One region of the Roseateles sp. 22389 genome, then DNA from elsewhere that is predicted to be linked to it. Evidence: predicted binding sites of a transcription regulator. Region 1 holds the regulator's gene; the other holds the start of a gene.
What was found. Region 1 encodes FliA, which starts transcription of late flagellar genes. Its sites were predicted from a motif close to CTAAAGTTTNNNNNNNNNNNGCCGNTA; they were not measured.

Region 1 (15,046 bases):
GCGTGCAGCAGCCGGTCGCCGACCTGGGCGGCGTCGGTGGCGGCTTCGGCGGCCATCCGCTGAACGACATGCCCGCGTCGTCGCGTCGCGAGCAGGAAATGATGTCCGAGCTGCGCGCCATGAAGGGCATGATCGAAGAGCGCTTCGGCGCCCTGGCCTTCATGGAGAAGCTGCAGCGCCAGCCCGCGCAGGCCCGCCTGACGCAGAAGCTGCTGGACGCCGGTTTTTCGCCCGCGCTGGTGCGCAAGCTGGTCGAGGGCTTGCCGGCCCCGATGACCGAGGAATCGGAATCGCAGGCCTGGGCCTCGAACGTGCTGGCCCGCAACGTCCACACCGCCGAGCAGATGCCGGCGCTGGAAGACCAGGGCGGCGTGTTCGCGATGATCGGCTCGACCGGCGTCGGCAAGACGACCACGACGGCCAAGATCGCCGCGGCCTTCGCCACCAAATACGGCGCGAGCCAACTGGGCCTGATCACCCTGGACGCCTACCGGATCGGCGCTCACGAGCAACTGCGCGCCTATGGCCGCATCCTCGGCGTGCCGGTGCACACGGCGCATGACCGCGCTTCGCTGGAAGATTTGCTGGAGCTGCTGGCCGGCAAGAAGATGGTGCTGATCGACACGGCCGGCACGGCCCAGCGCGACAGCCGCACCGCCGAGCTGCTGGACATGCTGGCGCACAAGAGCATCAAGCGCATCCTGGTCGTCAACGCGGCGCAGCAGGGCGAGACGATCGAGGACGTGGTCGGCGCCTGGCGCGGCGCGGAAGCGCAGGGCGTGATCCTGTCCAAGCTGGACGAGGCGGTGAAGCTGGCCCCGGCGCTGGACACGGTGATCCGCCACAAGCTGCGGGTGCTGGGCGTCACCAACGGCCAGCGCGTGCCGGAAGACTGGCACCGCCTGTCATCGCAGGCCCTGGTGCAGCGCGCGCTGCGCAGCCACGGCCAGTCGGCCTGGCGCATGGACGCCTCCGATGTCAACCTGATCTTCACCGCCGGCTCCGTCGGCGCGTCGGCCGGCGCAGCCTCGCCCATGGGCCTGAACTGACCGAACAACACCCCCTCCTGACTCCCTCGCCCGCTTGCGGGAGAGGGCGGGGGTGAGGGTAGTGGCAATCTTGAACGCCTCGAACCTGGGAAGAGCCGTGCTCTTCCCTTCTGTCGTTGGGGCTTTGTTAACCCGACGTTGCTTCATGGTGGTCAACTTGTCCTGTGCGCGACCCAGGCCGGCAACGGCCTGAAGTCGCCGGGCCAGAGGCAAGCGAGGGCGAAAGCGGCAGAGAAAAGCGGGGTGTTTCCCCCTTTCAATTCCGCGTCGAAGGGTGGCCCCCGGGGCGAAACTTCCGGTAACGGCTCCAGCAATGGCGCTTCCCTGTCAGAGGGAAACGACCGCTGGAACCCAACACGTAAGACGACACAGAGCAGCCCAATGCGCGATTTCAGCAATGCTCCCAAGGACCAGGCCGACGGCCTGCGACGCCTCTTCGCCACCGCGCGGGTGCGGGTGGTGCCGGTGGTGAGCAATCCGCATGTCGTGGGCAGCGGCGCGCTGCTCGAAGGCATGTGCGCCGCCTTCGCCGAACTGGGCCTGCACACGCTGGTGGTGGACGCCGGCGAGCAGGCCTCGGCGCCGTCCGACCTCGCGGCGGTGGACCTGGCGGCGTGCGTGGAGCCGCTGTCGGCCAAGGTGTCCTTCCTGGCCGCGCGCGGACTGCCGCTGCGCTACATCAACGCCAACGGCTCGGCCGCCCAGTTCCTGGAAGCGGTGACCGACGCGGCCCCGTTCGCGGACGTGATCCTGCTGCATGCCAGCGCGGCCGAACTGAGCCGCGTGCTGGTCTCGCGCGAGGTGAGACCGGTGCTGCTGGCCGACACCGACGTGCAGAGCGTGACCTACGCCTACGCCGGCATGAAGTGGTTGACGCAGCGGGCGGGCCTGATGGTCTACAGCCTGCTGCTGGCCTGCAATCCGCAGCTGCGCCTGGCCGAGCGGATCGCGCAGCAGCTTTCGAGCTGCGGCGATGGTTTCCTCGGCGCGGTGCTGCGCGAGTGGGCCTGCCTGGATCCCCGCCAGCCGGTGACGGCGCCGCTGACGCACGAGATGCGTCACATGGCGCGCGAGCTGCTGCTGGCGTCGGTGCCTGGCGCGGCGCTGGACAGCGCCGCCGATGCGATGCCGCTGCGTCCGCGGCCGATGTGGCAGCCCAAGGCCGGTCGCGCCCCGCAAGGCGTGACCCTGGCTGCGCATTGACCCCGGATGGGAGACGAGACGATGTACACCGCCAAGGGTCAACTCGACAACAACTCGCTGATCCGCCAGTACAGCCCGCTGGTGCGCCGCCTGGCGCATCAGATGATCGCCAAGCTGCCGGCCAATGTGGAACTGGACGACCTGATCCAGGTCGGCCTGATCGGCCTGACGGACGCGCTGTCGCGCTTCGACACGGCGCAGGGCGTGCAGTTCGAGACCTTCGCGACGCAGCGCATCCGCGGCGCGATGCTCGACGAGCTCCGCGGCAGCGACTGGATGAGCCGCGGCAACCGGCGCCAGCAGCGCTCGATCGAGAGCGCGGTGCACAAGCTCGAGCAGAAGCTGGGCCGTCCGCCGCAGGAATCGGAGATCGCCGCGGAGATGGGCATCTCGCTGGGCGAGTACCAGGAGATGCTGGGCAAGGTACGCGGCACGCAGCTGGTCTATCTGGAGGACATCTCCGGGGATGACGACAGCGACGACTACCTCGACCGCCACGTCAGCGACGAGTCGGCCGATCCGATGTCGATGCTGCGCGACCACCGCATGCGCGAGGCGCTGGTGGAGGCCATCAAGAACCTGCCGGAGCGCGAGGGTTACGTCATGTCCATGTACTACGAACATGACATGAACCTGAAAGAGATCGCCGCCGTGCTGAAGGTGACCGAATCGCGGGTGTGCCAGCTGCACAGTCAAGCGATTGCCCGATTGCGCGTGAAGCTGCGCGACTGGTAAAACGGGCCGCACAGCGGCCGCAGTCCTTGTGGTCCAAACACCATGGGGGAGCGTCCGATGTGGGACTCATTGCGCAGGCGAGCCGGGAAGGCGTCGCCTGACGCGTCGGAGGGCGGCGCCGGGATCGGCCCGCGCGAGCCGACGATGCAAGGCAAGACCACCACCGTCGTCCGGGAGCTGTCGGGCGGCGTGTCCAAACTGGGCCGCGACGCGGCCGAAGTCCGCGGGCTGCTGGAGGACACGCAGAAGGTCGTGACCTCGCAGGCGCAGGCGATGCAGGCGCTGGGCGCGGAGCTCGAGCAGGTCCGGCATGCGCAGGACGGCATCAACCAATCGACGAACCAGACCCGCGAGGCGGTGGGGCGCGCGCGCACGGCGCTGTCCGGCGTGGGCGACGAGGTCGGCGAGATCGTCTCCACGCTGCGGCTGGTGAGCGACGCGGCGTCTGAGATCACGAAGATCGCGCTGCAGACGCGACTGGTCGCGTTCAACGCGTCGGTCGAGGCCAAGCGCGCCGGCGAGGCCGGACGCGGTTTCGGCGTCGTGGCGGACGCGGTCAAGGACCTGGCGGCGCAGGTCGAGGCGTCCTCGAAGGCGATCATGGGCACGGTGGGAACGCTCGATTCGCGGATCGAGAGCTTCAGCCGCGAGCTGCGGGCGGACGGCGCGGGAGGCGCCGCGCAGAGCAAGATCCACCAGGCCTTCGCGGATGTCGAGGTCGACGTGGACCTGATCGCCAAGTCCGCGCAGGAGAGCCAGGCGACGACGCAGCTGCTCGCGGCACGCTCCGGCGAGCTGGGTGTCGAGATCCAGCAGGCGATGCGCAAGCTCGACTCGGCCTTCGCCTGCAGCGACCGCTTCCTGCGGCTGTCGGAGCAGATGATCGAGCAGATCGCGTCGAGCGGCGTGGAGGTCGAGGACTCGCCGTACATCCAGACGGTGCAGGAGGCGGCGGCGGAGATCTCAGCGCTGCTCGAGCGCGCGGTGGCGGAACGCAAGATCGACACCGCGGCGCTCTTCGACGAGCACTACCAGCCGATCGCCGGCACCGATCCCCAGCAGTTCACCACGCGCTTCACGCAGATCGCGGACCAGCTATTCCCGCAGGTGCAGGAACGGGTGCTGACTTTCTCGGACAAGGTGGTGTTCTGCATCGCGGTCGACCGCAACGGGTATGTCGCGACCCACAACAAGCGGTATTGCCAACCGCAGCGGGCCGGGGATACGGCCTGGAATACGGCCAACAGCCGATATCGCCGGATATTCAATGACCGCACCGGGTTGGCGTCCGCCCGGAATCAGCGGCCATTCCTTCTGCAAACCTACCGCCGCGATATGGGTGGCGGGAATTTCGTGCTGCTCAAGGAGGCGTCCGCGCCAGTCACCGTTGCCGGGAGGCATTGGGGTGGGGTGAGGTTGGCGTTCGGGTTCTGAATCCGACGCGGAGAAGGCGGTTGCGGCGCTGATTCAGGCGTGAAACTCGGCCGCGGGAACTGGTTGTCCCCTGACTTGCAAGTGGGGCGGCGGTGACCGGTGGCGGTGATTGCGCGCCTGGCGTCGCGCGGACCAGAATGGATCCAGGTGCTCAAAACACCGTTGAATCAGTGGCCGCCATCTGCGGTCATCTCGGAATGCCCGTTTACGGGCGAGATGGATCTTTCCGCGAGGAAGGTCGCACGTTGGTTTGACCGTGTTTTGACATCTCGCCCACCCGCTCATCTGGCTAGAAGGTGGACGTCCCTCAACGTTGTTTATTGAAGGACTCCGAATGATCCCCGCAGAAACCATTCGCGCTTTGGCCGAAACCGGATTTCGAATCTCCGAGCAAATCGCCCTCGATCACATCGATGTCGAATTCGATCGCAAGAAGCTGCCTTTCAAGGCGAAACGCCTGCGCACGCCGCTTCTGAGCCGTAAACCCTTGTGCGACGACACCGAATACACGCGCATGGTGCTGCGGGAGGCGTCCGTCATTCCGCCACGGCACAAGCCGGCCGCTATGCGCGATGGCGATCCCGCTGAAGCGCTGCTCGATCCCTCGATCACGGTCGGCGCCGCGATGTTCAACGTGCGTGATCGGCTCACGCTCCTGGCCGCGCTGCTGCGCGATTCCATCGTCACGATGGAAGACCCGGAGTGCTTGTGGGGTCGGATCCATGTCGCGAGCCGGGATCTCGTGCGGGAAGCGCTCAGCAATCTCGCCGTCGTCGAAATTGGCGCGCTGGAGGAGCACACTCGCCAATCTCATGGCGCGCTGCAAGCGGCGTGACGCCCCTCCATCCCTCTCACTGCCATCCCAGCCCGATGTTTTCACCGACCTCGCAAACCGCCGGCTTACTCGACTCCGGCGTCCTCGAGCGCTCCGTTGCTGCTCAGGCCTGGACCTACGGCTGGGCGATTTCCCGGGATACGCCAGCGCCGATCCAGCGGGCCGGATATTGGGAAGTCCGCGTCGGAAAGCCGGAGCAAACCACGCGATACGTCCTGCCGCATCTGGATCGCGAGGTCCTTGAGCAACTCGTCGCGAATGAGTCTGCGGCCGGCATTTGGCTGAAGGTCTGCGCGCCGATGGAGAGCGTGTCGCCGTTGCTCTCCAAGGACTGGAAGATCCACGCCCCGGAGTTCCTGATGAGCGTCGCGCTCGCACGCAGCGCCGAGTCGCTCGCAGCGGGTTACCGCATCCAAATCGAACGGGTCGGCGCGCTGCTGCGGGCGACCGTCCTCACCGAGGACGACGATCTCGCGGCGAGCGGTCAAGCCGCTCTCGACGGCGCCTTCGCCACCTTCGACCAGATCGTGACCGATGAAGCGCATCGGAGAAGGGGACTCGGGCGGAGCGTGATGGCGGCGTTGACGAACGGCGCGCTCGATCATGGGGCGCGGCATGGCGTGCTGGTGGCGACCGAGGCGGGCGCCGCGCTGTATGCCGTCCTGGGCTGGGCCACGGTGTCGCCGGTCACGGCGGCTTCGATGCCGGTGGAGTTGGGCTGAGCGTTTCGTACTGACTCGATCACGCGACAACGGCACGCGGAATGAAGCCCTGGTCCGTCAGCGCCTTGATCACGCCGCGCAGCAGCGTGCTGTTGCTGAATCCGATGGTGTACTGACGCGCCTCCGGATGGGTGGGCTGGAGCATCCCGTTCGCGAGCAACTTGCGAATCTGATAGGTGCGCTGAGCCGGTGAACTCTTCGGCATGGCATCGGCGAGGTCGGCCGACCTCACGACCTTCCGGAGAACGGCAACCTTCAGAACGCTTTCCTCTTGCTCGGTGATCCATTGCCGTTCGCGCGCGTGGGCGATCGCGGGAAGCAGGATCTCGGCCGTGAGGTTCCGGTAATCGGCCAAACGATCGACCTTGTTCAACTCGTCTCTCACACCGGTCAACACATAGGTGCACCACGTCTCGAGCGCGACATCCGTCCCCTTGTCTGCCAACGAAAGCATCGCGTAGTACTTCTCCCGGTCAGCGCAGAACACCGCCGCTGGATTCAATAGACGTCCATCCTCGGCGGTCATCCGGAATCCGTACTTGATGAGGAGCGCGTAGGTGAAGAGACGCACAACGCGGCCGTTGCCGTTGCCGAACGGATGGATCCAGGCAAAGCGATGGTGCGCGAGGGCCACCTTCATCAGGTCGTACTTGCGCTGGTCGTCCCGATTGACGAAGTCGACCAACTCTCCCATGTAGGCCCCGATCCGGACGGCATCCGGGGGCGCGTGCTCGGACATCGCGATGCCGACCGACCCGCTCCGGTAGGCCCCTGGCGTCTTGTCGCCTTCGCGCTCCAGACCATCGACCGTCATCGCGTGAAGACCGCGGATGAAGTGCTGGCTCAGCGCGGAGCCGGGCTCGAGCCCAGCGTCGATCTCGTCCATCGCATGCTCGATGTTGGCGATTTCCCGCAACGAGTCGATCTCTTGATCGGCACGTTGCAACGACGCGGGCCCCCCGAACTTGGTCTCCACGTAGTCCGCCAGCGTGGTGTGGTTGCCTTCGATGCGGGCCGAGGCGAGGCTCTCCAGCAGATGGAACACCTGCTTGAGTTGCATGAACACCATCGGCGGCGTCGTTCCGTTGAGCTGGAGTCGTCGCAGGTGTTCCAGGTCGGTGAGGACGTCCAGCAGCGGCGACGAGAAGCTGGGATTGAGGAGCCTCAGCGGATGGTCCAGAAAGGTCGCCATGTGCGTAGGAAGTGAAATGGGCGAATTCGATATGTTGAATTTGACGGGAATTCTTTAGTGGTGACAATGACTTGGCGATGTAGCCCGCCGGCAATAAGTTGAATCGCGTCGGAGCGGATGTTGAATCGATGGACCTGTGCCAGTCGGATTCCGCTCTGTTTGACGAGCACCCGGAGCGTGTCCGAAACATCTTTTGCCCTGCGCTGGTGATACAAGGTCCGGTCCATCGCTCCGCCGGCAGGCTGCCCCAGGCATCAATCCTGCTGCCCCGTCGCCGATGCCCTTGATCGACTCCCCCGCACCTACCGACCCCCGCGCCGCCGACCTCCGCCGCATGAAGCTGGTCGCGCTGGGCTGCCTGCTGGCCTCACTGGCCGGGCTGGCCGTCAGCCTCGTGATGGGGGCCCAGGGGCCCTGGGCCTGGCTCAAGGCCTTCTGCGAAGCCGCCGCCATCGGCGGCTTGGCCGACTGGTTCGCCGTCGTCGCGCTGTTCCGCCATCCACTGGGCCTGCCGATCCCGCACACCGCGCTCATCCCGCAGGGCAAGCACCGCATCGCCGACAGCCTGGCCGAGTTCGTCCGCGACAACTTCCTGCATCCCGAGGTGCTGCTCCAGAAGCTCGAGATCCTCAACCCCGCCGAGCGCCTCGGCCAGTGGCTGCGCGAGCCGGCCAACCTCGCGCAGGTCACCGGCTCCGTCCGCGCCATGGCCATCGAGGGCATCTCGCTGCTTCACGAGCAGGCGGTGCGCCGCGCCATCGGCGAGTTCCTCGTCGCCCGGGCGCTGTCATGGAACGCCACCGCCACCGCCGCCTCGGTGCTGGACGTGCTGACCAAGTCGGGCCGTCACCAGGACGTGCTCGACGGTGCCCTGTCCAAGCTGCGCGACTACCTCGCCACGCCCGAGGTGCGGATGCTCGTCGCCGCGCGGCTGGTGAAGTTCGCCCGCGCGCAGTGGCCGAAGGCAACCTCCCTCGTCGACACGATCGCCAACGTCGACAAGATGGCCGACAGCCTGTCCGACAAGCTCGCGCTGCAACTGGTCGAGGAAGTGCAGACGGCGCTGTCGCAGCCCGATCACTCGGTGCGGCGGCAGTTCGACGACTGGATCCACGAATTCATCGAGCGCCTGCGCCAGGACCCGGAGTTCGCGCGCGAGGTGAACGCGATGAAGGACCGCGTCGTGCAGAGCGACGACGTGCGCGCCTACCTCGACGGCGTCTGGACCGAAGTCCGCGCCACCATCGAGCGCGACCTGCAGCGCGAGGACTCGGTGCTGATGCGGCACCTGGATCATTCGCTCGCCGGGCTCGGCGACCGGCTGAGCCGGGACCCGTCGCTGGTGGAGGCGATCAACGCGCATGTGCTGTCGGCCGCGGGTCGCATGGTCGGCGGCATGCGCGAGGGCGTCACGCGCCACATCGCGTCGACGGTGAAGTCCTGGGACGACCGCAGCCTGGTCCGCCAGATCGAGCTGAGCGTCGGCCGCGACCTGCAGTTCATCCGCCTCAACGGCACGCTGGTGGGCGGCGTGATCGGGCTGCTGCTTTACGCGGTGACGGTGGTGATGCAGCGGTGAGCTTGGGCGAGCTCATGCATCGTTCCGGTGTTGCCGTTTAAGCATCATCTGTTGCTTAATAGACAATACGCGTTGCCTAATAGGAAATGCTCGTGGCCTAATCGGCAACGGTCGGATCTCGCTGGTTTGAGCCATGAATACTCAACTGATGAATGAACTGGTGGGCGGTGCCGCTCGCTATCGGGCGCTTCGCTGTCTCTATGAGCAGGCCGAGCGCGAATTCGGCACTCGCGAACTGGCCGCCGCCGCCGCGATTGATCCCAGCAACGCTTCGCGATGGCTGCGTCGCTGGACCGATGTCGGGCTGGTGGAGCGCAAGACGATCCGTGGGCAGAACGTCTTTCAGGCCTCCACCGATCCAGGCCTTGCGCCGCTGCGAGCGCTCGTCATGCAGGACAGCGATCTTGTTCGCGTGATGCGGGAACACCTCGCCACGATGAAAGGCGAGGTGGACGCCGCTGCCATCTTCGGGTCGGCGGCACGCGGCGACATGCATGTCGACAGCGACGTTGATCTTCTCGTCTTGACCCCCGACCTCTCGCGCCTCCAAGCTCAGGCCCATTTCAAACCAGCGGGCCGCGCGCTGAAGCGGGCGGTCAACGTGCTGGTCTATGCGCCCGAGGACTGGCGGCAGGCACGCGATGAACGCAATCCCTTTGTGCTCGACATCCTCGGTCACCCGACCATCGAGCTCAAAGGATCGCTGAATGCTCCGTAAGCCAGAGGACTTCTACAGGGAAGGCAGCAAGGTCTTCCGCAAGGCGCCGATCAATGCAAAGGCGATCCGTGGCTGGATCGCCATCTCCGAAGGCAAGGTGGCCGACGCCTTCCGCGAGAGCAACTCCAGCACGACGCGTCTCGGCGCAGCCTATGACGCGATGCTGAACTTGAGTTTCGCGTTGCTGTGCGCGAAGGGCTGGCGCTGCACCTCGGCCGACGGGCATCACGTGCAGGCGCTTGAGGCGGCATGTGCCTACGCGGCCCTGTCCACCGGCACATTCGATGAACTCGACGCGATCCGCGATCTCAGGAACGACCAGTACCAGGGGGTGCCCGCGACGCCTCAAGACGTCGCGGGCGCGCTTTCCGTGCTGGAACGGGTGGTGCCCGCGCTTTTGGCGCTATTGCCCCCGAGGGGCTAGGCGGCGCCGGCTCACAACGCCTTCAAGAACACCACCAGGTCCTTCTTCTCCTGCTCGGTGAGCTGGGTCTCCAGCACCAGGTTGAAGAACTCCACCGAATCCTCCAGCGTCAGCAGCCGGCCGTCGTGCAGGTAGGGCGGAGAGTCCTTGATGCCGCGCAGCGGGAAGGTCTTGATCGGGCCATCCATGTTGGCCATGCGCCCATTGATCATCCTCGGCTTGAAGAAGCGCTCCGTCCGCAGGTTGTGCATCAGGTTGTCCGTGTAGTACGGCGGCGCATGGCAGCTCGCGCAGGTCGCCTTGCCGAAGAACAGCTGCTGTCCGCGCAGTTCCTGCTGCGACGCCTTCCTCGGATCGAGCTTGCCGTCGATGCCCAGCTTCGGCGCCGGCGGGAAGTCCAGCAGGGCCTGGAACTCCGCCATGAAGTGCACCTGGCTGCCGCGCTCCAGCACGTTCACGCCCTTCTTCGTCGCGATCACCGGATCGCCGTCGAAGTACGCGGCGCGTTGCTCGAACTCGGTGAAGTCCTCCACCGTCTTCAAGGCCCGCTGCGAGCCGAACAGCCGCTGGATGTTGACCCCGCGCAGCGTCGGCGTGTCGATCCGGTGCCGGAACGGCTGCGGCCGGATGTCGCCGACCAGGTGCGTCGACGCGTTCGTGTGGCCGTTCGCATGACAGTCCAGGCACGCCACCCCGCGGCTGGGCTTCAGCGTGCGCCGGTCGTCGGTCTGGTTGAACTGCTGCTGCGGGAACGGCGTCACCAGCAGCCGCACGCCTTCCAGCTGCTTCGGGTTCAGCACGCCGTTGAACAGCCGGAAGTAGTTGTTGATCGTCACCAGCTCCCCCTTGGACACGTCGCCCAGGTCGGGTCGCGTCGTCAGGAAGATCGGCGCCGGGAACTCCGGCAGGAAGTGGTCGGGCAGGTCGTAGTCCAGATCGAAGCGCGTCAGGTCGCGGTCGATCTCCTGGCGTCGGATCTCGTCGATGTGGAACTTCGGGAAGACCATCCCGCCCTCGGGATGGTTCGGATGCGGCAGCGGCAGGAAACCCTTGGGGAAGAGGTCCTTGGCCTTGATGTCGTCCGGACTCATCGCCGCCAGCTGGTCCCAGGTGACGCCGCGCGGCAGGCGGACCCGCACGCCGTCCTGGAGCGCCTTGCCCTTGGTCATCGTCGCGCCCGGGGACGGGCGGTTGGCCAGGTCGTAGCGCTCGTTGAGCAGGTCCGCATGTTTCCGCGCCAGGCCGGGTTTCGCGGCGCTCATGCGCTTGACGACGCTGTCGAAATCCTCGGTGATGACGACCGGCATGTAGCTGGTCGGCGGGGCGGCGGTTTCGCCCATCGCGGTGTTTGTGGCCAGGGGCACGGAGGCCACCGCGGCGGCGGTGCCGAGCAGGGCCGGCCAATGCCAGCCCCCGCGGCGGGGTGCGCGTGAAGTCATGTCTTCTCCCTTTCCGGTGGACGGGGCGCCCGCGCCGGTCCCGCACGCGGCGGCAAGCGCGGTTCCCGGCCGCGACAGGAACCGCGCGATGGTGCGCCACCGCACACAGGGGCAAGGACTGACCCCAAGGAATGTGATCGCGGCCTCTTCGGGCCTTCGCGACACAGCCAGACAAGACCGTAGTCCATCGCATCGCCCGATCCAAATAGAACCTCGTGATGCGTTCGATAGCCGCCGCCTCGCTGCTGATTGATGTATGAGCCTCCTCTGTTGGAGCAGCAGGCTCCGCGGGAATTGGCCTTTCTCGACCATCGAACTGGAGGTCCGGGTTCGGGAGACTGACCGCCTCCTCATTCCGATGGTCAGCCAATTCACGTCATGTCTCATCACTTTGTTCCCACGCCTGCCGTCCGACCGCTGGAACGGGCGGCTCCCACCCCCGACCCGGTGACCCGCGCCGCGCCAGGCCGCCGTCGGGACGACGAAGAGGCCGAAGCCACCGCGGAGTCTTCCGCACCGCCGACCGAGACTGCCGAGACTGGTGCCACGCCCGCCGACGCGACCCCGGCCCCGAGCGGAGAGGCAGCCGCGCCAGTCGATGCGCCTGCCACCGCCGACACCGGCGCGCCGGCCGACGAGAACGACCCGCTGCGAAGCAGCCGATCCAGCGCGATGCTCGCGGCGGGCCTGGGCCTGCTGGGCGTTGCCGGCGCGGCAGCGGCGGGCGGGTCGGGCGGCGGGTCCGGCGCGACGCCGCCGATCACCATTGATCCGCCAAAGCCGGAGCAGCCGAAGCCGGAAGAGAAACCGGATCCGAAGCCCGAGCCTCAGCCCGAGCCGAAGCCGGATCCGAAGCCTGAGCCTCAACCAGACCCGAAGCCGGATCCGAAACCCGAGCCTCAGCCAGACCCGAAGCCGGACCCGAAGCCCGAGCCTCAGCCCGACCCGAAGCCGGACCCGAAGCCCGAGCCTCAACCAGACCCGAAGCCGGATCCCAAGCCCGAGCCTCAGCCCGACCCGAAGCCGGATCCCAAGCCCGAGCCTCAGCCCGACCCGAAGCCGGATCCGAAGCCTGAGCCTCAGCCAGACCCGAAGCCGGATCCCAAGCCCGAGCCTGAACCCGATCCGAAGCCTGACCCGAAGCCCGAACCCGAGCCCGATCCGAAGCCGGATCCCAAGCCCGAACCCGAGCCCGAACCCAAGCCGGACACCGAGCCGCCCCTCGCGCCTGTCCTGGCCCTGATGAACGACACCGGCACCAGCGGATTCGATCGCGTCACCCGCGACGCGACCGTGCTGGTATCCGGCCTGGAGCCGAACGCGAGCTGGCGTTATTCCTTGGACAACGGGCAGACCTGGCGGGACGGCAAGGACGGCGCGATCCCCGCATCGGCGTTCACGCACGACGGCGACTGGAAGGTGCTGGTGCGCCAGACCGATGCCGCCGGCAATCACAGCGAGGTGCGATCGCTCGAATTCAAGCTGCTGACCTCGGCGGCCACGCCGACGCTGCGGCTCAGCGAGGACACCGGCGCGACCGTCTTCGCGGATCCGGCCGGCATCTCCCTGCATGACGGGGTCACCCGCGACGCCACCGTGCTGGTGGGCAATCTGGACCCCAACGCGAAGTGGCAGTACAGCATGGACGGCCTGTCCTGGTTCGAAGGAAGAGATGGCCGCGTCGAGCCGGGATTCTTCGGCGACCATGACGGCGCCAAGATCGTCCATGTGCGTCAGCTCGACACGGCCGGCAACGTCAGCCAGATCGAGACGCTGCAATTCGTCCTCGACACGAAAGCCGATGGTCCGACCGAGGTCCGTCTCGTCAACGACAGCGGCGTGAGCAGCACCGACTGGCTGACCAACGACGGGCGGCTCGAGCTGGTCCTGGCCCCGGGCAAGACCTTCAGCTACACCTTCGACACCGGCCACTGGGGCTCCGGTGGCGGCGCGGCCGGCAACATCGTGGCGATGCCCACCGACCTCCCGGACGGGGCCCGCTGGGTGGAGTTCCGCGTGTACGACGGCGCCGGCAACGGGACGCTGCAGCGCGTCAACTTCCAGCTCGATCGCACGGCGCCGGCCAAGCTCGGCGCGACGCTGATCAATGACACCGGCGCCAGCGCCACCGACGGCATCACGCAGGACGCGACGATCCAGGTCACCGGGCTCACCGCGGGCAACCGCTGGCAGTACCGCATCGCGACCCGGGGCGACCAGTGGTTCGATGGCGACGATTCGATGCGGATCGAGAACTCGGCCTACGGCGGCGATGGTTACAACTGGGTCGACATCGCGCAGGTCGACGCCGCCGGCAACCGCAGCGAGCTCACCCGCGTGCACTTCGAGCTCGACCGCGCCGTCGAGGCGCCGAAGCTCTGGTTGAAGAACGATACCGGCGCCAGCGCCTCCGACTTCATCACCGCCGACGGCACGGTGGTCATCGGCGGCCTGGAGACCGGCGCGACCTGGTGGGCGGGCTTCAATGGCCAGGAATACACCGGCACGGCCGTCAGCGGCATCCATCCCACCGTGACGCCGCCGTCCAGCAATCAGTTCATCTTCGGTGCCCGTCAGACGGACCTGGCCGGCAACCAGAGCGCGCTGTCGACGCCGCTGCGCGCCTTCGTGACGACGAAGGAGGACGCCGACGCGCGTCAGCCGGCGCTGCGATCGAGTGAGGGGGCGCTGCTGAGCGGCACCGATCGCCAGGACGATTTCCTGGTCGAGATCGGCGCCAACATCCGGCTGCTCACCGTCACCAACTTCTCGAGCGAGCAGCACGATGTCCTCGACCTGAGCCAGATCCTGACGCTGGGCACCGGCCAGAAGATCGGGGATGCCGTGAGCAAGTGGAACCGGGGCGACGGGTGGCTGGGCGTCGAGCTGGCCATCACGGCCAACGGCGGGGAGCGGTACTTGGTCGACCTGTGGAACCTTCCCGCCGCAGATCGCATCTTCATCCGCACCGGCGACGGGCTGCACGTCCTCTGAGCCCGGGACGGGCATGACCCCCGCGGCGAGCGCCGGCGTCCTCTAGACTCCGGCGCTCGTTCCGTTCTGGGCCGCCAGGCCCAGTCCCTCCCGCCCCGTCCTTGTGGAGCCCGTCATGCCCCGATACGTCGCCTTCCTCCGTGGAGTCAGCCCGATGAACGCGAAGATGCCGGACCTGATCCGCGCCTTCGAGGCCGCCGGCTTCACGCGCGTGAAGACGGTGATCTCCAGCGGCAACGTGGTGTTCGACCACGACGGCGCACCGGTCGACGAGCTCGAGCGCCGCGCCGAACAGGCGATGACCGACACACTGGGCAAGACCTTCGGCACGACGGTCCGCCCGGTCGAGCACCTGCGCCGGATCGTCGACGCCGACCACCATGCGCCGTTCCAGCCGCCTTCCGCGGCCAAGCAGCTGATCACCTTCCTGAAGCGCCCGCACGAGTTGCCCGTCTCGCTGCCGCTCGAAGGCGAGGGCGCCGCGATCTGCAAGCTGGAGGGCGTCGAGGTCTACAGCCACTACCTGCCCAACGACAAGGGGCCGCTGTTCATGACCATGCTGGAGAAGACCTTCGGCAAGCAGATCACGACCCGCACCGTCGACACGGTGCGCAAGTGCATCAAGGCCTGAGGACAGATCGGGCGGCGCCGCTCAGGCCACGCAGGCCCGATTCTTCCCGGTGCGCTTGGCCTCGTAGAGCGCCTCGTCGGCGCGGTCCAGG
Region 2 (15,046 bases), on a different contig from region 1:
CCAGCAAGGACCAGGAGTCCAAAGGCGAGTCGAAGCAGGCAGGCGGCACGTGGTCCGGTTAGAAGGCCTGACGTTCTTGGCAACCCGATGAGGGAGTGGGACGGCAACGGTTGACTAGCGTCGGACTGGGACCGATCCGGGAAATGGCCCGGCAGGTTCAGCAGGAGCATCCGAGATCCTCGGCCGGTTCGCCTCACGGCGGGCTGGAGGATCGGAGGACTCAGGCGCTCATGTGTGGTTCGGCGCTTTTGCCGGTATTTACGTATAGCTGTTAGGAGCAATCATGGCCCAAGTCATCAACACCAACCTGCTGTCGCTCAACGCCCAGCGCAACACCAGCACGAGCGCCAGCTCCCTGGCCGTCTCCATGCAGCGCCTGTCCTCGGGCCTGCGTGTCAACTCCGCCAAGGACGACGCCGCCGGCCTGGCGATCGCCGACCGCATGAACGCGCAAGTCCGCGGCATGAACGTGGCCCAGCGCAACGCCAACGACGGCATCTCGCTGTCGCAGACGGCCGAAGGCGCGCTGTCCAAGGTGGGCGATTCGCTGCAGCGCATGCGTGAACTGGCGGTGCAGGCCCGCAACGCGACCAACACCACTTCCGACCTGGACTCGATCGGTCAGGAATACGCGCAGCTGGGCTCTGAAATCCAGCGCGTGCTGGGCGGCACGACCTTCAACGGCCGCGCCATCCTGGCCGGCGATTCGGGCACGCAGACCTTCCAGATCGGCGCCAACACCACGGCCAACGACTCGGTCGACGTCACGACGACCAACATGACCACGGACACGACCATCACCGGCGTGACCGGCGGCGCGATCACCAACGCGTCGACGACGACCGACCTGGCCACCGTGATCGACAACATCGACGCGGCGATCAAGACGGTGTCGAGCGAGCGTTCGAAGCTGGGTGCCTCGCAGAACCGCTTCGACGCGATCGTGTCGAACCTGCAGATCTCGGTCGAGAACCAGACCGCGGCCCGCAGCCGGATCATGGACGCCGACTTCGCCTCGGAAACCGCCAACCTGAGCCGCGCGCAGATCCTGCAGCAGGCCGGCAACGCGATGATCGCCCAGGCCAACCAGGCGCCCCAGCAAGTGCTGGCCCTGCTGCGCTGATCCTCGTCAGCCAGACGCCCGCGAGGGGGACTTCGGTCCCCCTTCTCTTTCCCCATCCCGCGCGGGTGGTGAAAGAGAAGCGCTCGCCCGCCATGGCACGACTTCACGCCTGGGACAGGCGGTTACACGCTTTCTTTTCAAGAAGGCCTCAAGTCCATTCCCTGCCGGCCCGATAACTGCATCAACGGGTCCGCAAGTCAACAGCAAGGGCCACGTGGTCCGGCTCAGTCGGACAGTTTTTCAAACGTCCGACCGAGACCGTGAAGGTCTCTGAATTCAAAAGGAATGGATCATGGCTCAGATCATCAACACCAACCTGCAATCGCTCAACGCCCAGCGCAACCTGTCGTCCTCGCAGTCCTCGCTGTCGGTGTCGATGCAGCGCCTGTCCTCCGGCCTGCGCGTCAACTCCGCCAAGGACGACGCCGCCGGCCTGGCGATCGCCGAACGCATGAACGCCCAAGTGCGCGGCATGAACGTCGCGGTGCGCAATGCCAACGACGGCATCTCGCTGGCGCAGACCGCCGAAGGCGCGCTGTCCAAGGTGGGCGATTCGCTGCAGCGCATGCGTGAACTGGCGGTGCAGGCCCGCAACGCGACCAACACGACCTCCGACCTGGACTCGATCGGCAAGGAATACGCCCAGCTGGGCCAGGAAATCGGCCGCGTCATCGGTGGCACGACCTTCAACGGCAAGGCCATCCTGGGCGCCGATGCCGGCACGCAGACCTTCCAGATCGGCGCCAACACCAGCGCGAACGACTCGGTGGACGTGGTCACGAACAACATGACCAACGACGCGACGATCACCGCCGTCACCGGCGGCGTGATCGACAGCGCCTCGACGCCGGACTCGCTCAAGACGGTGATCGACAACATCGACGCGGCCATCACCACGGTCTCCGGCCAGCGCGCGATCCTGGGCGCCTCGCAGAACCGCTTCGACGCGATCATCTCCAACCTGCAGGTCTCGGTGGAGAACCAGACCGCCGCCCGCAGCCGCATCATGGATGCCGACTTCGCCGCGGAAACCGCCAACCTGAGCCGCTCGCAGATCCTGCAGCAGGCCGGCAACACGATGGTGGCGCAGGCCAACCAGCTCCCGCAGCAAGTGCTGTCGCTGCTGCGCAGCTGATCCCCACACGCGGGCGCCGTCCGGCGCCCTCCCCGGTTGACTCCTCAAGCGCCGGTCCTCGCGGCCGGCCTTCCAAAGGCTCCGCACCATCCCCCGGGACTGGTGCGGGGCCTTCTTTCATTGGCTTCGTAATGGACGGTTTTCCGCCCGTTAATCGGCCCATCGACGGGGTGGCAGCTTTCGCACAATGGCATCCATCGAGCATGAAGTACCGCTCGACCACCGGTCCAACCGGCAGATCCGAACAATGACTGCGATGGCGCAGCGAGGATCGGCAGGCGAGGTCGGGAACCGACCCACCTAACCGGGATCGCAGCCAGGACAGGATCTCCGCAGGAGTGCATCAATGCCACAGACCATCAACACCAACATTGCTTCGCTGAACGCGCAACGCAATCTGAACTCGTCGCAGTCGTCGCTGGCGACCTCGATGCAGCGCCTGTCCTCAGGCCTGCGGGTGAACTCCGCCAAGGACGACGCGGCCGGCCTGGCCATCGCCGAACGGATGAACGCGCAAGCCCGCGGCATGTCGGTCGCGATGCGCAATGCCAACGACGGCATCTCGCTGGCGCAGACCGCTGAAGGCGCGCTGGGCAAGGTGGCCGATTCGCTGCAGCGGATGCGCGAACTGGCGATCCAGGCCCGCAACGCGACCAACGCGGACAGCGACAAGGATTCGCTGGACAAGGAATTCGGCGAACTGGCCAAGGAAATCCAGCGGGTCACCGCCGGCACCACCTTCAACGGCAAGTACATCCTGGGCCAGGACGCGTCGCTGCCGCAGACCTTCCAGGTCGGGCCGAACACCACGTCCAATGACGAGATCACCGTCACGACGCCCAACATGTCGGCCGACACCACGATCACCCAGGTCTCCGGCTCGGACACCAGCGGCGCCGGCCGCGCGGTGATCGACCGCACCGCGGACGCCGCGGCGATCGCCACCGTGGTGGCCAACATCGACACGGCGCTGGACACCGTCAACAGCCAGCGCGCGACGCTGGGCGCGACGCAGAACCGCTTCGACGCGGTGATCTCCAACCTGCAGGTGGCCTATGAGAACCAGACCGCCGCCCGCAGCCGGATCATGGACGCCGACTTCGCGGTCGAGACCTCCAACCTGAGCCGGGCGCAGATCCTGCAGCAGGCCGGCAACGCGATGGTCGCGCAGGCCAACCAGCTGCCGCAGCAAGTGCTGTCGCTGCTCAAGGGTTGATAGAAAAACGCAATCAAAGCGCCAGGCCTCCGTCCTAAAGTCGGATCGCCTGACGCCGATATGCAGGACAGGGCCTCACGCCAATCACGCGAGGCCCTGTCGCGCATGGGGCTTCCGGCCAGGGAGCCGGAACACGGTCACAGGGAGTTCGCACGATGGCAAGCATCACCTCCGCGGGTCTGGGCAGCGGTCTGGACGTCGAAAGCATCGTCACGAAGCTGGTGTCGCTGGAAAAGCAGCCGATCACCGACCTCCAGTCGCGCACCGACACCATCAAGTCGCAGATCTCCGAGTACGGCAAGATCAAGAGCGCCTTCAGCGCGATGCGCGATGCGGCCGCCAAGCTGGCCAATCCGACCACCTGGTCCGCGCTGACCGCCACCTCCTCCGACACGACGATGGCCACCGTCATCGCCGGCGCCGGCTCTGGCGCCGGTTCCTACGCGCTGGACGTGGCCAACCTCGCCTCGGCGCAGTCGCTCTCGAGCAAGGGCTTCGCCAACAACGCGACGGTGGGCTCGGGCTCGATGACCATCGAACTGGGCCAGTGGAGCGGCACCAACAACTCCACCTTCACCAGCAAGGACGGCGCGACGCCGGTCAGCATCTCCATCTCGTCGACCGACACGCTGGCCAACATCCGCGACAAGGTCAATGCCTCGGGCGCCGGCGTGCTGGCCTCGGTGGTCACCGACGCGACCGGCTCGCGCCTGGTGATCCGCTCGCGCGACACCGGCGAGGCCAACGGCTTCCGCATCACCACCGCCGATGACGACGGCAACGGCGCCGACGCCAGCGGCCTGTCCGCGCTGGCCTACGACCCGACCGCCTCGATCTCGTCGATGACGCAGAACACCGCGGCCAAGAACGCCAACCTCACGATCAACGGCCTGGCGATCAGCTCCGCCTCCAACAACATCGAGGGCGCCGTCGACGGCCTGACGATCAACCTGCTCAAGACCGGGCAGTCCACCGTCACCGTCGGCCAGGACAAGGACAGCGTCAAGAAGGCGATCAACGACTTCGTCACGTCGTACAACAGCCTGATGACGCTGATGCGCAACGACACCAAGTACGACGACGCCAACAAGACCGCCGGCGCGCTGCAGGGCGACAGCACCGCGGTGGGCCTGCAGAGCCAGCTGCGCAACATCACCGCCGCGGGCAGCACGCTGGGCGGCAAGTTCGGCCGCCTGTCGGACCTGGGCCTGGACATCGGCGCCGACGGCACCATCAAGGTCAACGACACCAAGCTGACCAGCGCGCTGGGCAGCATGAGCGACCTGAAGAACCTGTTCATGGGCGTGGACACCGCCAACCCGAACAACAACGGCATCGCCACCCGCTGGCGCGCCTTCGCCGACCAGGTCACCGGCTTCGACGGCTCCATCACCACCCGCACCACCGGGCTGCAGTCGCGCGTGACCGCCAACAACAAGCGCGTGGACGAGCTCAACGACCGCGCCGCCGCCTACGAGAAGCGGGTGCGCGCCCAGTACACGGCGCTGGACACGCAGATGGCCAAGCTCAACGACATGCAGAGCTACGTCAACAAGATCACCAGCATGCTGGGCAGCAGCTGAGGCCGCGGGCGCGGCGTGATCGGTGCGGGGTGCGGATCGCCCTCGGAACTGGACCGTCGCGACCGCCCTTCTCCGGCGCTTCGAAAAGACCGCCGACAAGCCTCCTCACGGAGGCTTTTGTTTTTCTCCAGGCGCGCAGAATTTCGAGACAAATTCGACACGGGGGAGGCTCAAGTTGGGCCAGCGGGGGCCGAAAACTGATTCAAGCACTACAGCACACCCCAGCAGCACATCATGTACGGCAACTCCTCCCCCTTCGCTTCCCACGGTCAACGCGCCAGCAGCATGTACAACCGCGTCGGCGTGGAAACGGACGTGATGACGGCCTCGCCGCACCGCCTGGTGACTCTGCTGCTGGACGGCGCCTTCGATTCGATGACGCAAGCCATCGGCGCGATCCGCACCGGCAATGTCGACGCCAAGAACCGCAGCCTGAGCCGCGCGGTCCGCATCCTGGACGAGGGCCTGAAGGCGGCCCTGAATCTGGAGTCGGGCGAGCTGGCCATGGACCTGCGCGACCTGTATGCCTACATCTGCATGCGGCTCACCCACGCCAACCTGCGCAGCGACGACGTCGCCGTCGAGGAATGCGTGAAGCTGCTGCAACCGATCCGCGAAGCCTGGGCCAGCATCGCCCCGGCCGCTGCCGAACAACGCGTCGCGGCCTGATCCGGCCCCGCTCCCCTCCAGCCTGACGACTTGAGAAGTTCCATGTCCAAGTACACCGCCAAGCCCCAAGCCCCCGCCGCCCACGCCGCCCCGACCACTCCGGACCGCCTCATGAGCACCCAACTGTTGAGCTACTACGAAGCCATCGAGCAAGCCAGCGCCGACATGCTGAGCGCCGCCCGCTCGGGCAACTGGGACGAGGTGGTCAAGCTCGAAGGCGCCTGCGTGCTGCTGATCTCGCAGCTCAAGCACGCCGCCGGCAGCCAGCAGCTGGGCCCCGACGAGGCGCAGCTCAAGACCCGCATCATGCAGCGCATCCTCGTCAACGACGCCGAGATCCGCCACCTGGCCGAACCCTGGCTGGAGGACCTGGACCAGCTGATGAAGGGCAAATCCAAGACGGTGCACTGACCGGCCCGACGATCGCTCCGACGACCGCTGCGCCGGTCTCGCCGCGATCGACCGCCCCGGCGATTCGAGACTTCGGTCACGCGACCGGCCCCGGATCGTCCGCCAGCGCCGCGACCGGCCCCTCGAACGGATGGGGGCGGCGCGGCGTTTGCCTTGGGGGATGCGGGAGAATTTTTCTGAACGATTGCAGCCGGATGCTGGCCTTGAGCGACCTGAAAGTCCCCGCCCCTCCCGCCGATGCCGCGGACGCCGATTACCGGCTGGACGCGCCCGGCGAGATCATGAACTGGCTGCGCGAGCTGCTGCAGTCGCAGGCGCGCCTGCAGCTGTCCACTCCGGCGGGCGAGGCGATCCACACGGTGCTGCGCGCCCTCGATACGCCCCGCGGCATGCTGACGATGGAAGCGCCGCGGGCCGGCGACACGCTGGCGCCGGTGCTGGCGAGCGACGAGCTGGTGGCCACCGCCTACCTGGACCGGATCAAGCTGCAGTTCGACCTCTCCGGGCTGGTCGCGATCCGCGGGGACGGCGCCGAGGTGCTGCGCGCCCCGGTCCCGCTGCGGCTGTACCGCTTCCAGCGGCGCCAGGCCTACCGGGTGGCCTCGGCCGGGCAGTTGTATCCGGCGCTGAAACTGGCCGACGCCGACCTGCCCCGGATCCGCGTGGTCAACGTGAGCGCCGGCGGCGTCGCGCTGCACTGGCCGGCCCACGTGGTGCCGGTGCCGCAGGCGGGCCAGGAGATCACCGGCACCTTGGAACTCGAGCGCGAAGTCAGCTTCGCGACGCTGCTGCGGGTCCAGCATCTGACGCAGGGCGAACAAGGCGCTCCGCACCAGGCCGGCTGCGCCTTCGTCTCGCTGGCCCCGACCGCCGCCCGCGCGCTGCAGGTCTTCATCGACCAGGCGCAGAAGCGGGAACGGTTGATGCGTCGCAGCAGCTGAAGCGGTCGATCCGACCCACTGCCGACCCGCGTCGGCGCACCGGCGGGTCCGGACAGCCGATCCGGTCCGCCAATGACAAGAGCCGCCCTGGGGCGGCTTTTTCACGCCCGATCGGCGCCGATGCGCGCCGTCGTGGCGATCTCAGACCTGCATGTTCATGATTTCCGAGTAGGCCGACACCAGCCGGTTGCGCACCTGCAGCGTCGCCTGGAAACCGATCTGGGCCTTCTGCATGGCGACCATGGTCTCCTCCAGGCTCACCGTCGGGTTGTCCAGCTGGACCTCCCGCTGCAGCCGCGACGCCTCGTTCTGCTGCGTGCTGACCGACTTCAGCGCCGAGCTCATCGCATCCGCGAAGCTGGTGCCGCCGGGCGCGGCCTTGGCCACCGGCTGACCCTGGGGGGTCAATCCGGCACGGGCCACCGCGCTGGCGAAGTCGAAGGGTTTGAGTTTCAGGTCCACGGCATGCATCGTACGGAGGCCGCCGCCGGCCATAGCTCCGAACTGGGGGGGCTTCTTCGGCCTGTTCCGAACATTCTTGAGGGCCCCGATCGAAATAATCCTGACCTGTGCCGAGGCGTCCGCCTGGGCGCACCCCGCCGATCGTTCGACCCGAGCCGTACACCCCCATGGACAACGCCCTGAGCAGCCCCGCCGCCGGACTCCCCGAGGTGCAGCAGACCGCCAAACCGGCCGGCCTGCCCCAGCGCCTGGCCGCGATGCCCACCAAGAGCAAGCTGATGCTGGGCGGCGGCGTCGCCGCGCTGCTCGCGGTGATCGTGGCGATGTCGATGATGACGGCCAAGCCGGACTTCCGCCCGCTGTTCTCCGGCCTGTCCGACAAGGACGGCGGCGCCGTCATCGCGCAGCTCGCGCAGATGAATGTGCCCTACCGCAACGAGCCGGGCGGCACCATCATGGTCCCCGCCAACCAGGTCTACGACCTGCGCATGAAGCTGGCCTCGGCCGGCCTGCCCAAGGGCGGCATCGTCGGCTTCGAACTGATGGACAAGCAGTCCATCGGCCAGACCGCGTTCAACGAACGCCTGAACTTCCAGCGCGCCCTCGAGGGCGAACTCACCCGCACCATCACCGCGATGGCCGACGTCGCCGACGCGCGCGTCCACCTGGCCATGCCGCAGCAGAACGGCTTCTTCCGCGAACAGCAGAAGCCCAGCGCCTCGGTCATGCTGACGCTGCGCGGTGGCCGCACCCTGGACCGCGCCCAGATCGCCGGCATCGTCCACCTGGTGTCCTCGTCGGTGCCCGAACTCAATCCCAAGGCCGTCAGCGTGCTCGACAGCACCGGCGCCCTGCTCTCCCAGAACCCCGACGGCAACGCCACCGGCCTGGACAGCCAGCAGCTGCAGTACAAGCAGCAGGTCGAAGCCAACCTGAACAAGCGGATCGCCGAGCTGCTGGAGCCGGTGGTCGGCCGCGACAACCTGCGCTCGACGGTCACCGCCGACGTCGACTTCAACCAGGTCGAGTCCACCGCCGAGGAATACCGTCCCAACCAGGGCCCCAACACCCAGAGCGCGGTGCGCCGCCTGACCTCGGAAGAGCAGTCCGGCGGCACCGCCGGCGTGCCCACCGGCGTGCCGGGCGCCACCACCAACCAGGTGCCCCCGCAGGCGGCCGCGCCGATCAACGGCCAGGCTCAGCCGCTGCAGCCGGCCGGTCAATCCGGCGGCACGCAGAACATGCGCCGCAACAACGACACGCAGTTCGAGCTGGACCGCACCGTGCGCGTCACCCGCAACGCGATCGGCCAGGTCCGCCGGCTGAACGCGGCGGTCGTCGTCAACCAGAAGACGGTCACCGACAAGAATGGCAAGACCTCCAGCCAGCCGCTGTCCGAGACCGAGATCCAGAAGCTGGATTCGCTGGTCAAGGAGGCGCTGGGCTTCTCGCAGGAGCGCGGGGATTCGGTCAAGGTGATCAGCACCCCGTTCGTGTCCGACAAGGTCGAGCCCGCCGACGTGCCGCTGTGGCAGCAGCCCTGGCTGCGTGACATCGCCCGCGATGCCACCGTGCCGGCCGCCCTGGTACTGATCGCGCTGATCGCCGTGTTCGGGCTGGTTCGCCCTGCTCTCAAGGCGGCTTTCCCGCCGCCGGCCGAACAGAAGGACGACACTGCCGGGAACAACGGCCTCAGCGTGGTCGAGAACGAGCAACTGGCGCTGGGCGGTCCCGGTGGCCTGCCGGCCCTGGAGGCGCCGATCTCCAACGACAAGCTGGAGCGGGCCCGCCTGCTGGCCAAGGAGAACCCGGTCGCGGTGGCCAACATCATGCGCGCCTGGGTCAACGGCGAAGAGCTGGAAACCTCCCCGGCCGGCGGCCGCCGCTGAGCGGCGCTGCCGGGAACCCTGCCTCAGGATCGATAGCGAGACATCACCATGGACGACAAAGGCGTCGAAGACGCGGCCATCCTGCTCATGTCCCTCGGCGAGGAAGAGGCCTCCGAGGTCTTCAAGCACCTGTCGCCGAAGGAAGTGCAGAAGCTGGGCGAGACCATCGCCAAGATGAAGGTCGTGCCGCGCGACCGCGTCGAGAAGGTGCTGGACAAGTTCGACCTCGTCGCCGAGTCGCAGAGCACCCTGGTCAGCGACACCGACGAGTACGTGCGTTCCGTCCTGCGCAAGGCGCTGGGCGATGACAAGGCCAACCTGCTGCTGGACCGCATCCTGCAGGGCTCGGACGTGTCCTCGATCGAGTCGCTGAAGTGGATGGACCCGGGCTCGGTCGCCGAACTGCTGCGCAATGAACACCCGCAGATCGTCGCGGCCATCCTGTCGCACCTGGACTTCGACCAGAGCAGCTCGGTGCTGCGCGTCTTCACCGAGCGCCAGCGCAACGAGGTGCTGATCCGCATCGCCACGCTGGACGGCATCCAGCCGATGGCGCTCAAGGACCTCAACGAGGTCATGGGCCAGATCCTGGCCGGCGGCGAACGCATGAAGAAGTCCAACCTGGGCGGCGTCAAGACCGCGGCCGAGATCATCAACATGATGGGCACCAGCGTCGAGGCCTCGGTGCTGGACTACATCCGCGAAGCCGACTCCGACCTCGCCCAGAAGATCATGGACAACATGTTCACCTTCGAGGACGTGGAGAAGATCGACGACCGCGGCATCCAGGCGGTGCTCAAGGAAGTGCAGTCCGAGTCGCTCATCGTCGCGCTCAAGGGCGCCGGCCCGGAGCTGCGCGAGAAGATCTTCCGCAACATGTCCACCCGCGCCGCCGAGACGCTGCGCGAGGACCTGGAATCGCGCGGCCCGGTGCGCCTGTCCGAGGTCGAGGCCGAGCAGAAGGAAATCCTCAAGGTGGTGCGCCGCCTCGTCGACGAAGGCCAGATCGTGCTGGCCGGCGGCGGCGACGACCAGTTCCTGTAAACCCGACGCCCCCTCGACGCCCTCGATAGCGACCGACACCCGAACCGATGGTCACCCGCCCGCCCCGCCAGGTCCCGCCGCCGCCCCGCCCCGAGGGCGACGCGCCGCGTGGCAACACCTACAGCCGCATCATTCCGCGCGAGGAACTGTCCGGCTTCGCCGCCTGGAACCCGGGCACGCTGGACGGCGCCGCGCCGCCGCGCAAGCCCTCCGTCAGCGCGCCCGCGCCGGTCGAGCCCCCGCCCCCGCCGCCGCCCCCCGGTCCGAGCATCGACGAACTGATGCAGCAGGCCCGCCAGGCCGGCTACCAGGACGGCTACCGCGACGGCATGGCGGCGCTGGACGCGTTCAAGCAGAGCTTCGCCAAGCAGATCAGCGCGCAGGTCGGGCAGTTGGTCGCCAGCTTCGACCAGGACCTGAGCGCGATCGAGCAGGGCATGGCCGAGGCGCTGGCCCGCACCGCCGTCGAGCTCGCCCGCCAGGTCGTGCGCAACGAGCTGTCGACCGCGCCGGAGCTGGTCTCCAGGGTGGCGCACGACGCCGTCGAGGCGCTGCTGATCAACGCCCGCCACGTCCGCGTGCGCGTGCATCCGGACGACCTGCCGCTGGTGCTGGACGGCGCCGGCCAGGAGCTGCGCGCCCGCGAGGCGCAGGTCATTCCCGACCCGTCCATCGCCCGGGGCGGCGTCAAGGTCGACGCCGACATCTGCAGCGTCGACGCCTCGCTGCCGGCGCGCTGGCAGTCCGCCGTCGGCGCGCTGGGCCAGGCCTCCGTCTGGGAGGACCGCCGCAGCGCCGCCGAGGTGGCCCAGGAAGCGCGCCTGGACTTCCGCAACGATCCGACCCCCAGCCAGTACGGCGGCCTGCCGCACGGCTACCAGAACAGCGGGGACCGCGAACCATGAGCAGTCGCACCGACCGCTGGGCCCAGTACTTCGACGACCTGCAGGCCTTCGCCGGCAACGCGCCGGCGCTGGAGCCGCAGGGCAAGCTGGTGCGCGTGGCCGGCCTGGTGCTGGAGGCCACCGGCGTGAAGGTGCCGGTGGGCTCGGTGTGCGAGATCCACATGCCCTCCACCGCCGCCGCGCCGCGCCGCGGCCAGCGCCCGGTCACGGCCGAGGTGGTCGGTTTCTCCGGCGACCGCGCCTACCTGATGCCCACCGATGAGATCCAGGGCCTGGCCAGCGGCGCGATGGTGCTGCCGCGACCCGCCGCGCTGCACGGGCCGGTGCTCGGCGAGGAGCGCCATCCCTGGCGCCGCGACGAGGACCGCGGCCTGCACCTGCCCATGGGCGACGGCCTGCTGGGGCGCGTCGTCGACCCGCAGGGCCATCCGCTGGACCGCGGCGGCCCGCTGGTGGACGTCCGCGACGAACCGATGGTGCGCCGCCCCATCAACGCGATGGACCGCGACCCGGTCCGCCGCCCGCTGGACACCGGCGTGCGCGCGATCAACTCGCTGCTGACCGTCGGCCGCGGCCAGCGCCTGGGCCTGTTCGCCGGCACCGGCGTCGGCAAGTCGGTGCTGCTGGGCATGATGGCCCGCTACACGCAGGCGGACGTCATCGTCGTCGGCCTGATCGGCGAGCGCGGCCGCGAAGTGAAGGAATTCATCGAGGACATCCTGGGCGAGGAAGGCCTGCGCCGCAGCGTGGTCGTCGCCGCGCCGGCCGATGCGCCGCCGCTGCTGCGCATGCAGGGCGCGACCTACGCGACCGCGGTGGCCGAGCATTTCCGCGATCGCGGCCAGCATGTGCTGCTGCTGATGGACTCGCTGACCCGTTATGCGATGGCGCAGCGGGAAATCGCGCTCGCCATCGGCGAACCGCCGGCAACCAAGGGCTATCCGCCGTCTTGTTTCGCCAAATTACCGCAACTCGTCGAACGCAGCGGCAACGGCCTGGCGGGCGAGGGATCGATCACCGCGTTCTACACGGTGCTGTCGGAGGGCGACGACCAGCAGGACCCGATCGCCGACGCGGCCCGAGGCATCCTGGACGGCCACATCGTGCTGAGCCGCGAACTGGCCGAGAGCGGGCACTACCCCGCGATCGACGTCGAGCGCTCGATCTCGCGCGTCATGACCAGCGTCGCCGACAAGCGGCACGTCGAACTGGCGCGCCGATTCCGGCAATTGCTCGCGAAATACAACAAGGCGCGCGACTTGATCCAGCTCGGCGCCTACCAGCCGGGGCACGATCCCGAACTCGACCTGGCGGTGCGCCTGCATGGCGACATGGACCGATTGCTCCAACAAGACATGCATTCCCCCGCTTCTTTGAACGATTGCCTCAACCAGTTGACCGCCACACTCAACTTTGCGTGATAGCTGCCGACATCCGTGAAGCGAGGTCATCGACATGAGTAGTTCCAACTTGCAGGCCCTGACCGTTCTCCTCGAACGCGCGGAGGCCGAGCGCGATGAAGCGTTGCGTCATCTGCAGGAGGCGCAGGCGCGTGCCAACGCCGCCCGCAACCAGCATGACCAACTGGCGCAATACCGCACGGACTACCGCAGCCGCTGGTCGCAGGAATTCGCGCAGCGGACCACGGTCCAGCTGCTGGGCTGCTACCAGAACTTCGGCCAACGGCTGGACCAGGCGATCGGCCAGCAGAGCGGCATCGCCGACTACGCCGACCAGCGCCTGAGCGCCGCCCGCGACCTGCTGCGCGAGCGCGAACTGCGTGTCGCCTCGGTCCGCAAGCTGATCGAGCGCCGTCGCGCCGAGACGCTGCGCACTCAGATGCGCCAGGAACAACGCGCCACCGACGAGCAGGCCGCCCGCGCGGCCTCGCGCGGCGGCAACCCGATGTCGCGCCTGGTCGCCTGAGCGCGATCCGGTCGCCGGAACCCTTTTTTCCCGTCATGACGCAGATCCAGAACACCCCCGCGTTGCCGGGCGGCCTCGGCGCGATGCCGTCCGCCCCCGCCGGCCGCAAGGATGGCGGCTCGGCCGACTTCTCGCGCCTGCTGAACCAGAGCAACCAGCAGCTGCAGCAGCAATCGGCGCAGTCGGCCCGCTCGACGATGGCGCAGTTGCAATCGCAGCAGCTGGCGACCCAGCAGGCCCAGTCGCAGCAGCAGGCCCGCCAGCTGGAAGCCCAGCAGCTCGACGCCCGCCAGCAGGCCCAGCGCCAGGAATCGGCGCCCGCGCCCCGGCCGGCCACCCCGCCCGCCCGGTCGCCGGAGAACACCGCCGCGAAGGAAGAGAACAAGCTGACCGCCCGCAATGCCGCGGCCCGCCAAAGCGTCAACAAGGCCGAGGACGCGAAGGCGCCGGCCCGTGCGAGCGCGGCGAACCGTGCCAACCCGGCGGACGCCGCGGATCAGAGCGATGCGGCCGATGCCAGTGATGCGCCGGACGCCACGGCAACCGCCGCCTCCGACACCGCAGGCTCGGAGCGCGTGGCCGGCCAGGACGCCGAAGGCCAGGACCGCAAGGCCACCAAGGAAGCCAAGGACAGCGGCGCCACCTCCGCCGAGCAGATCCTGGCGATGCTGCGCGGCGAAGCCCCGGCCGAGCCCAAGCCGGCACGCGGCGGCGCCTCCGGCGACGAAGCCGGCAGCGAGGCCCTGCCGGGCGGCGCCCACGCCCACGGCAAGCCGCTCACCACCGGCGACGCGATGCGCGAGCGCCAGCAGCTCCAGCGCGAGCTGAGCCAGGCCGCGGCCGGCCAGCCGGGCGCCGCGGACGGCGCGGACGCGTCGACCCGGACCGACACCCTGCAGGCTGCCGCCGGCGGCGCGCATGAGATCACCATGGCCGACGGCGCCGCCAAGGGCCCGACGCCGAGCTTCGAGGCGCTGCTTGCCGCGGCGCAGCAGGCCGCTCCGGCTGCCGGCACCGCCGGGGCCGACAGCGCCGCGCCGGCCCAGGCGCCCAGCGTGCCGCTGAGCCAGCCGATGGACAGCCCCGACTTCGCGCCCGAACTCTCGGCCAGCGTCAGCCTGCTGATCCAGGACGGCATCCATGAGGCCCAGCTCCAGCTGAACCCGGTCGAGATGGGCCCGGTGTCGATCAACATCCAGCTGGACGGCCAGCAGGCGCAGGTGAATTTCCATGCGCAGCAGGCGGCCACCCGGGAAGTCCTGGAACGCACCCTGCCCGACCTGGCGGCCGCCCTGCAGGCCCAGGGGCTGACCCTGAGCGGTGGCGGGGTGTTCGCCCAGACCTCCTCCCAAGGCGGACAGAATCGCGGTGACGGCCGCCCGGACGGCGCGTCGAACGGCAATGGTCGCCGCGGCGGCCGCGGTGACGACGACGGGGCCGTCGCGGCCACCGGCCGTGGCGAACGGCGCACCGCGCCGCGCGGGCTGGTCGACCTGTACGCCTGACGGTCCGCGAGTCTGACCGGAATCCGCCGCCTTTTCGCGCGTTGAGCGCGGGGGCGGCGCTCCACAATGGGAGCCATTGCCGGATCGTCAGGTCCGGTTCCCCGCCGGATCCATTTTTTTCATCATCGGAGCGCCCATGGCCACAGCCGCCGCAGGCAACGACGCCGCCGTCAAGGGCGGCGGCAAGAAGAAGCTGATCATCATCATCGCCATCGTCCTGGTGGTGGTGCTGGTGGG

Region 2: the regulator FliA is predicted to act here: its motif matches at 3,509-3,535, upstream of fliD (flagellar filament capping protein FliD).

What each region holds. Positions count from the first base shown of each region.
Region 1 covers NZ_JBQEOF010000002.1:425,804-440,849, reverse strand. Annotated here, with positions in the region: gene flhF (flagellar biosynthesis protein FlhF) at 1-1,049, shown strand, start outside; gene ACTJKJ_RS04975 (MinD/ParA family ATP-binding protein) at 1,431-2,252, shown strand; gene ACTJKJ_RS04970 (RNA polymerase sigma factor FliA) at 2,274-2,987, shown strand; gene ACTJKJ_RS04965 (methyl-accepting chemotaxis protein) at 3,132-4,421, shown strand; gene ACTJKJ_RS04960 (hypothetical protein) at 4,756-5,256, shown strand; gene ACTJKJ_RS04955 (GNAT family N-acetyltransferase) at 5,292-5,978, shown strand; gene ACTJKJ_RS04950 (Fic family protein) at 5,998-7,170, opposite strand; gene ACTJKJ_RS04945 (DUF445 domain-containing protein) at 7,505-8,749, shown strand; gene ACTJKJ_RS04940 (nucleotidyltransferase domain-containing protein) at 8,883-9,467, shown strand; gene ACTJKJ_RS04935 (hypothetical protein) at 9,457-9,891, shown strand; gene ACTJKJ_RS04930 (hypothetical protein) at 9,903-11,330, opposite strand; gene ACTJKJ_RS04925 (hypothetical protein) at 12,573-14,324, shown strand; gene ACTJKJ_RS04920 (DUF1697 domain-containing protein) at 14,440-14,955, shown strand; gene ACTJKJ_RS04915 (diguanylate cyclase domain-containing protein) at 14,977-15,046, opposite strand, start outside.
Region 2 covers NZ_JBQEOF010000034.1:2,016-17,061, forward strand. Annotated here, with positions in the region: gene ACTJKJ_RS26810 (flagellin N-terminal helical domain-containing protein) at 284-1,123, shown strand; gene ACTJKJ_RS26815 (flagellin N-terminal helical domain-containing protein) at 1,416-2,258, shown strand; gene ACTJKJ_RS26820 (flagellin N-terminal helical domain-containing protein) at 2,605-3,474, shown strand; gene fliD (flagellar filament capping protein FliD) at 3,630-5,057, shown strand; gene fliS (flagellar export chaperone FliS) at 5,292-5,726, shown strand; gene ACTJKJ_RS26835 (flagellar protein FliT) at 5,838-6,137, shown strand; gene ACTJKJ_RS26840 (flagellar brake protein) at 6,341-7,078, shown strand; gene fliE (flagellar hook-basal body complex protein FliE) at 7,220-7,540, opposite strand; gene fliF (flagellar basal-body MS-ring/collar protein FliF) at 7,708-9,429, shown strand; gene fliG (flagellar motor switch protein FliG) at 9,478-10,473, shown strand; gene ACTJKJ_RS26860 (FliH/SctL family protein) at 10,521-11,378, shown strand; gene fliI (flagellar protein export ATPase FliI) at 11,375-12,799, shown strand; gene fliJ (flagellar export protein FliJ) at 12,834-13,304, shown strand; gene ACTJKJ_RS26875 (flagellar hook-length control protein FliK) at 13,340-14,809, shown strand; gene ACTJKJ_RS26880 (flagellar basal body-associated FliL family protein) at 14,946-15,046, shown strand, end outside.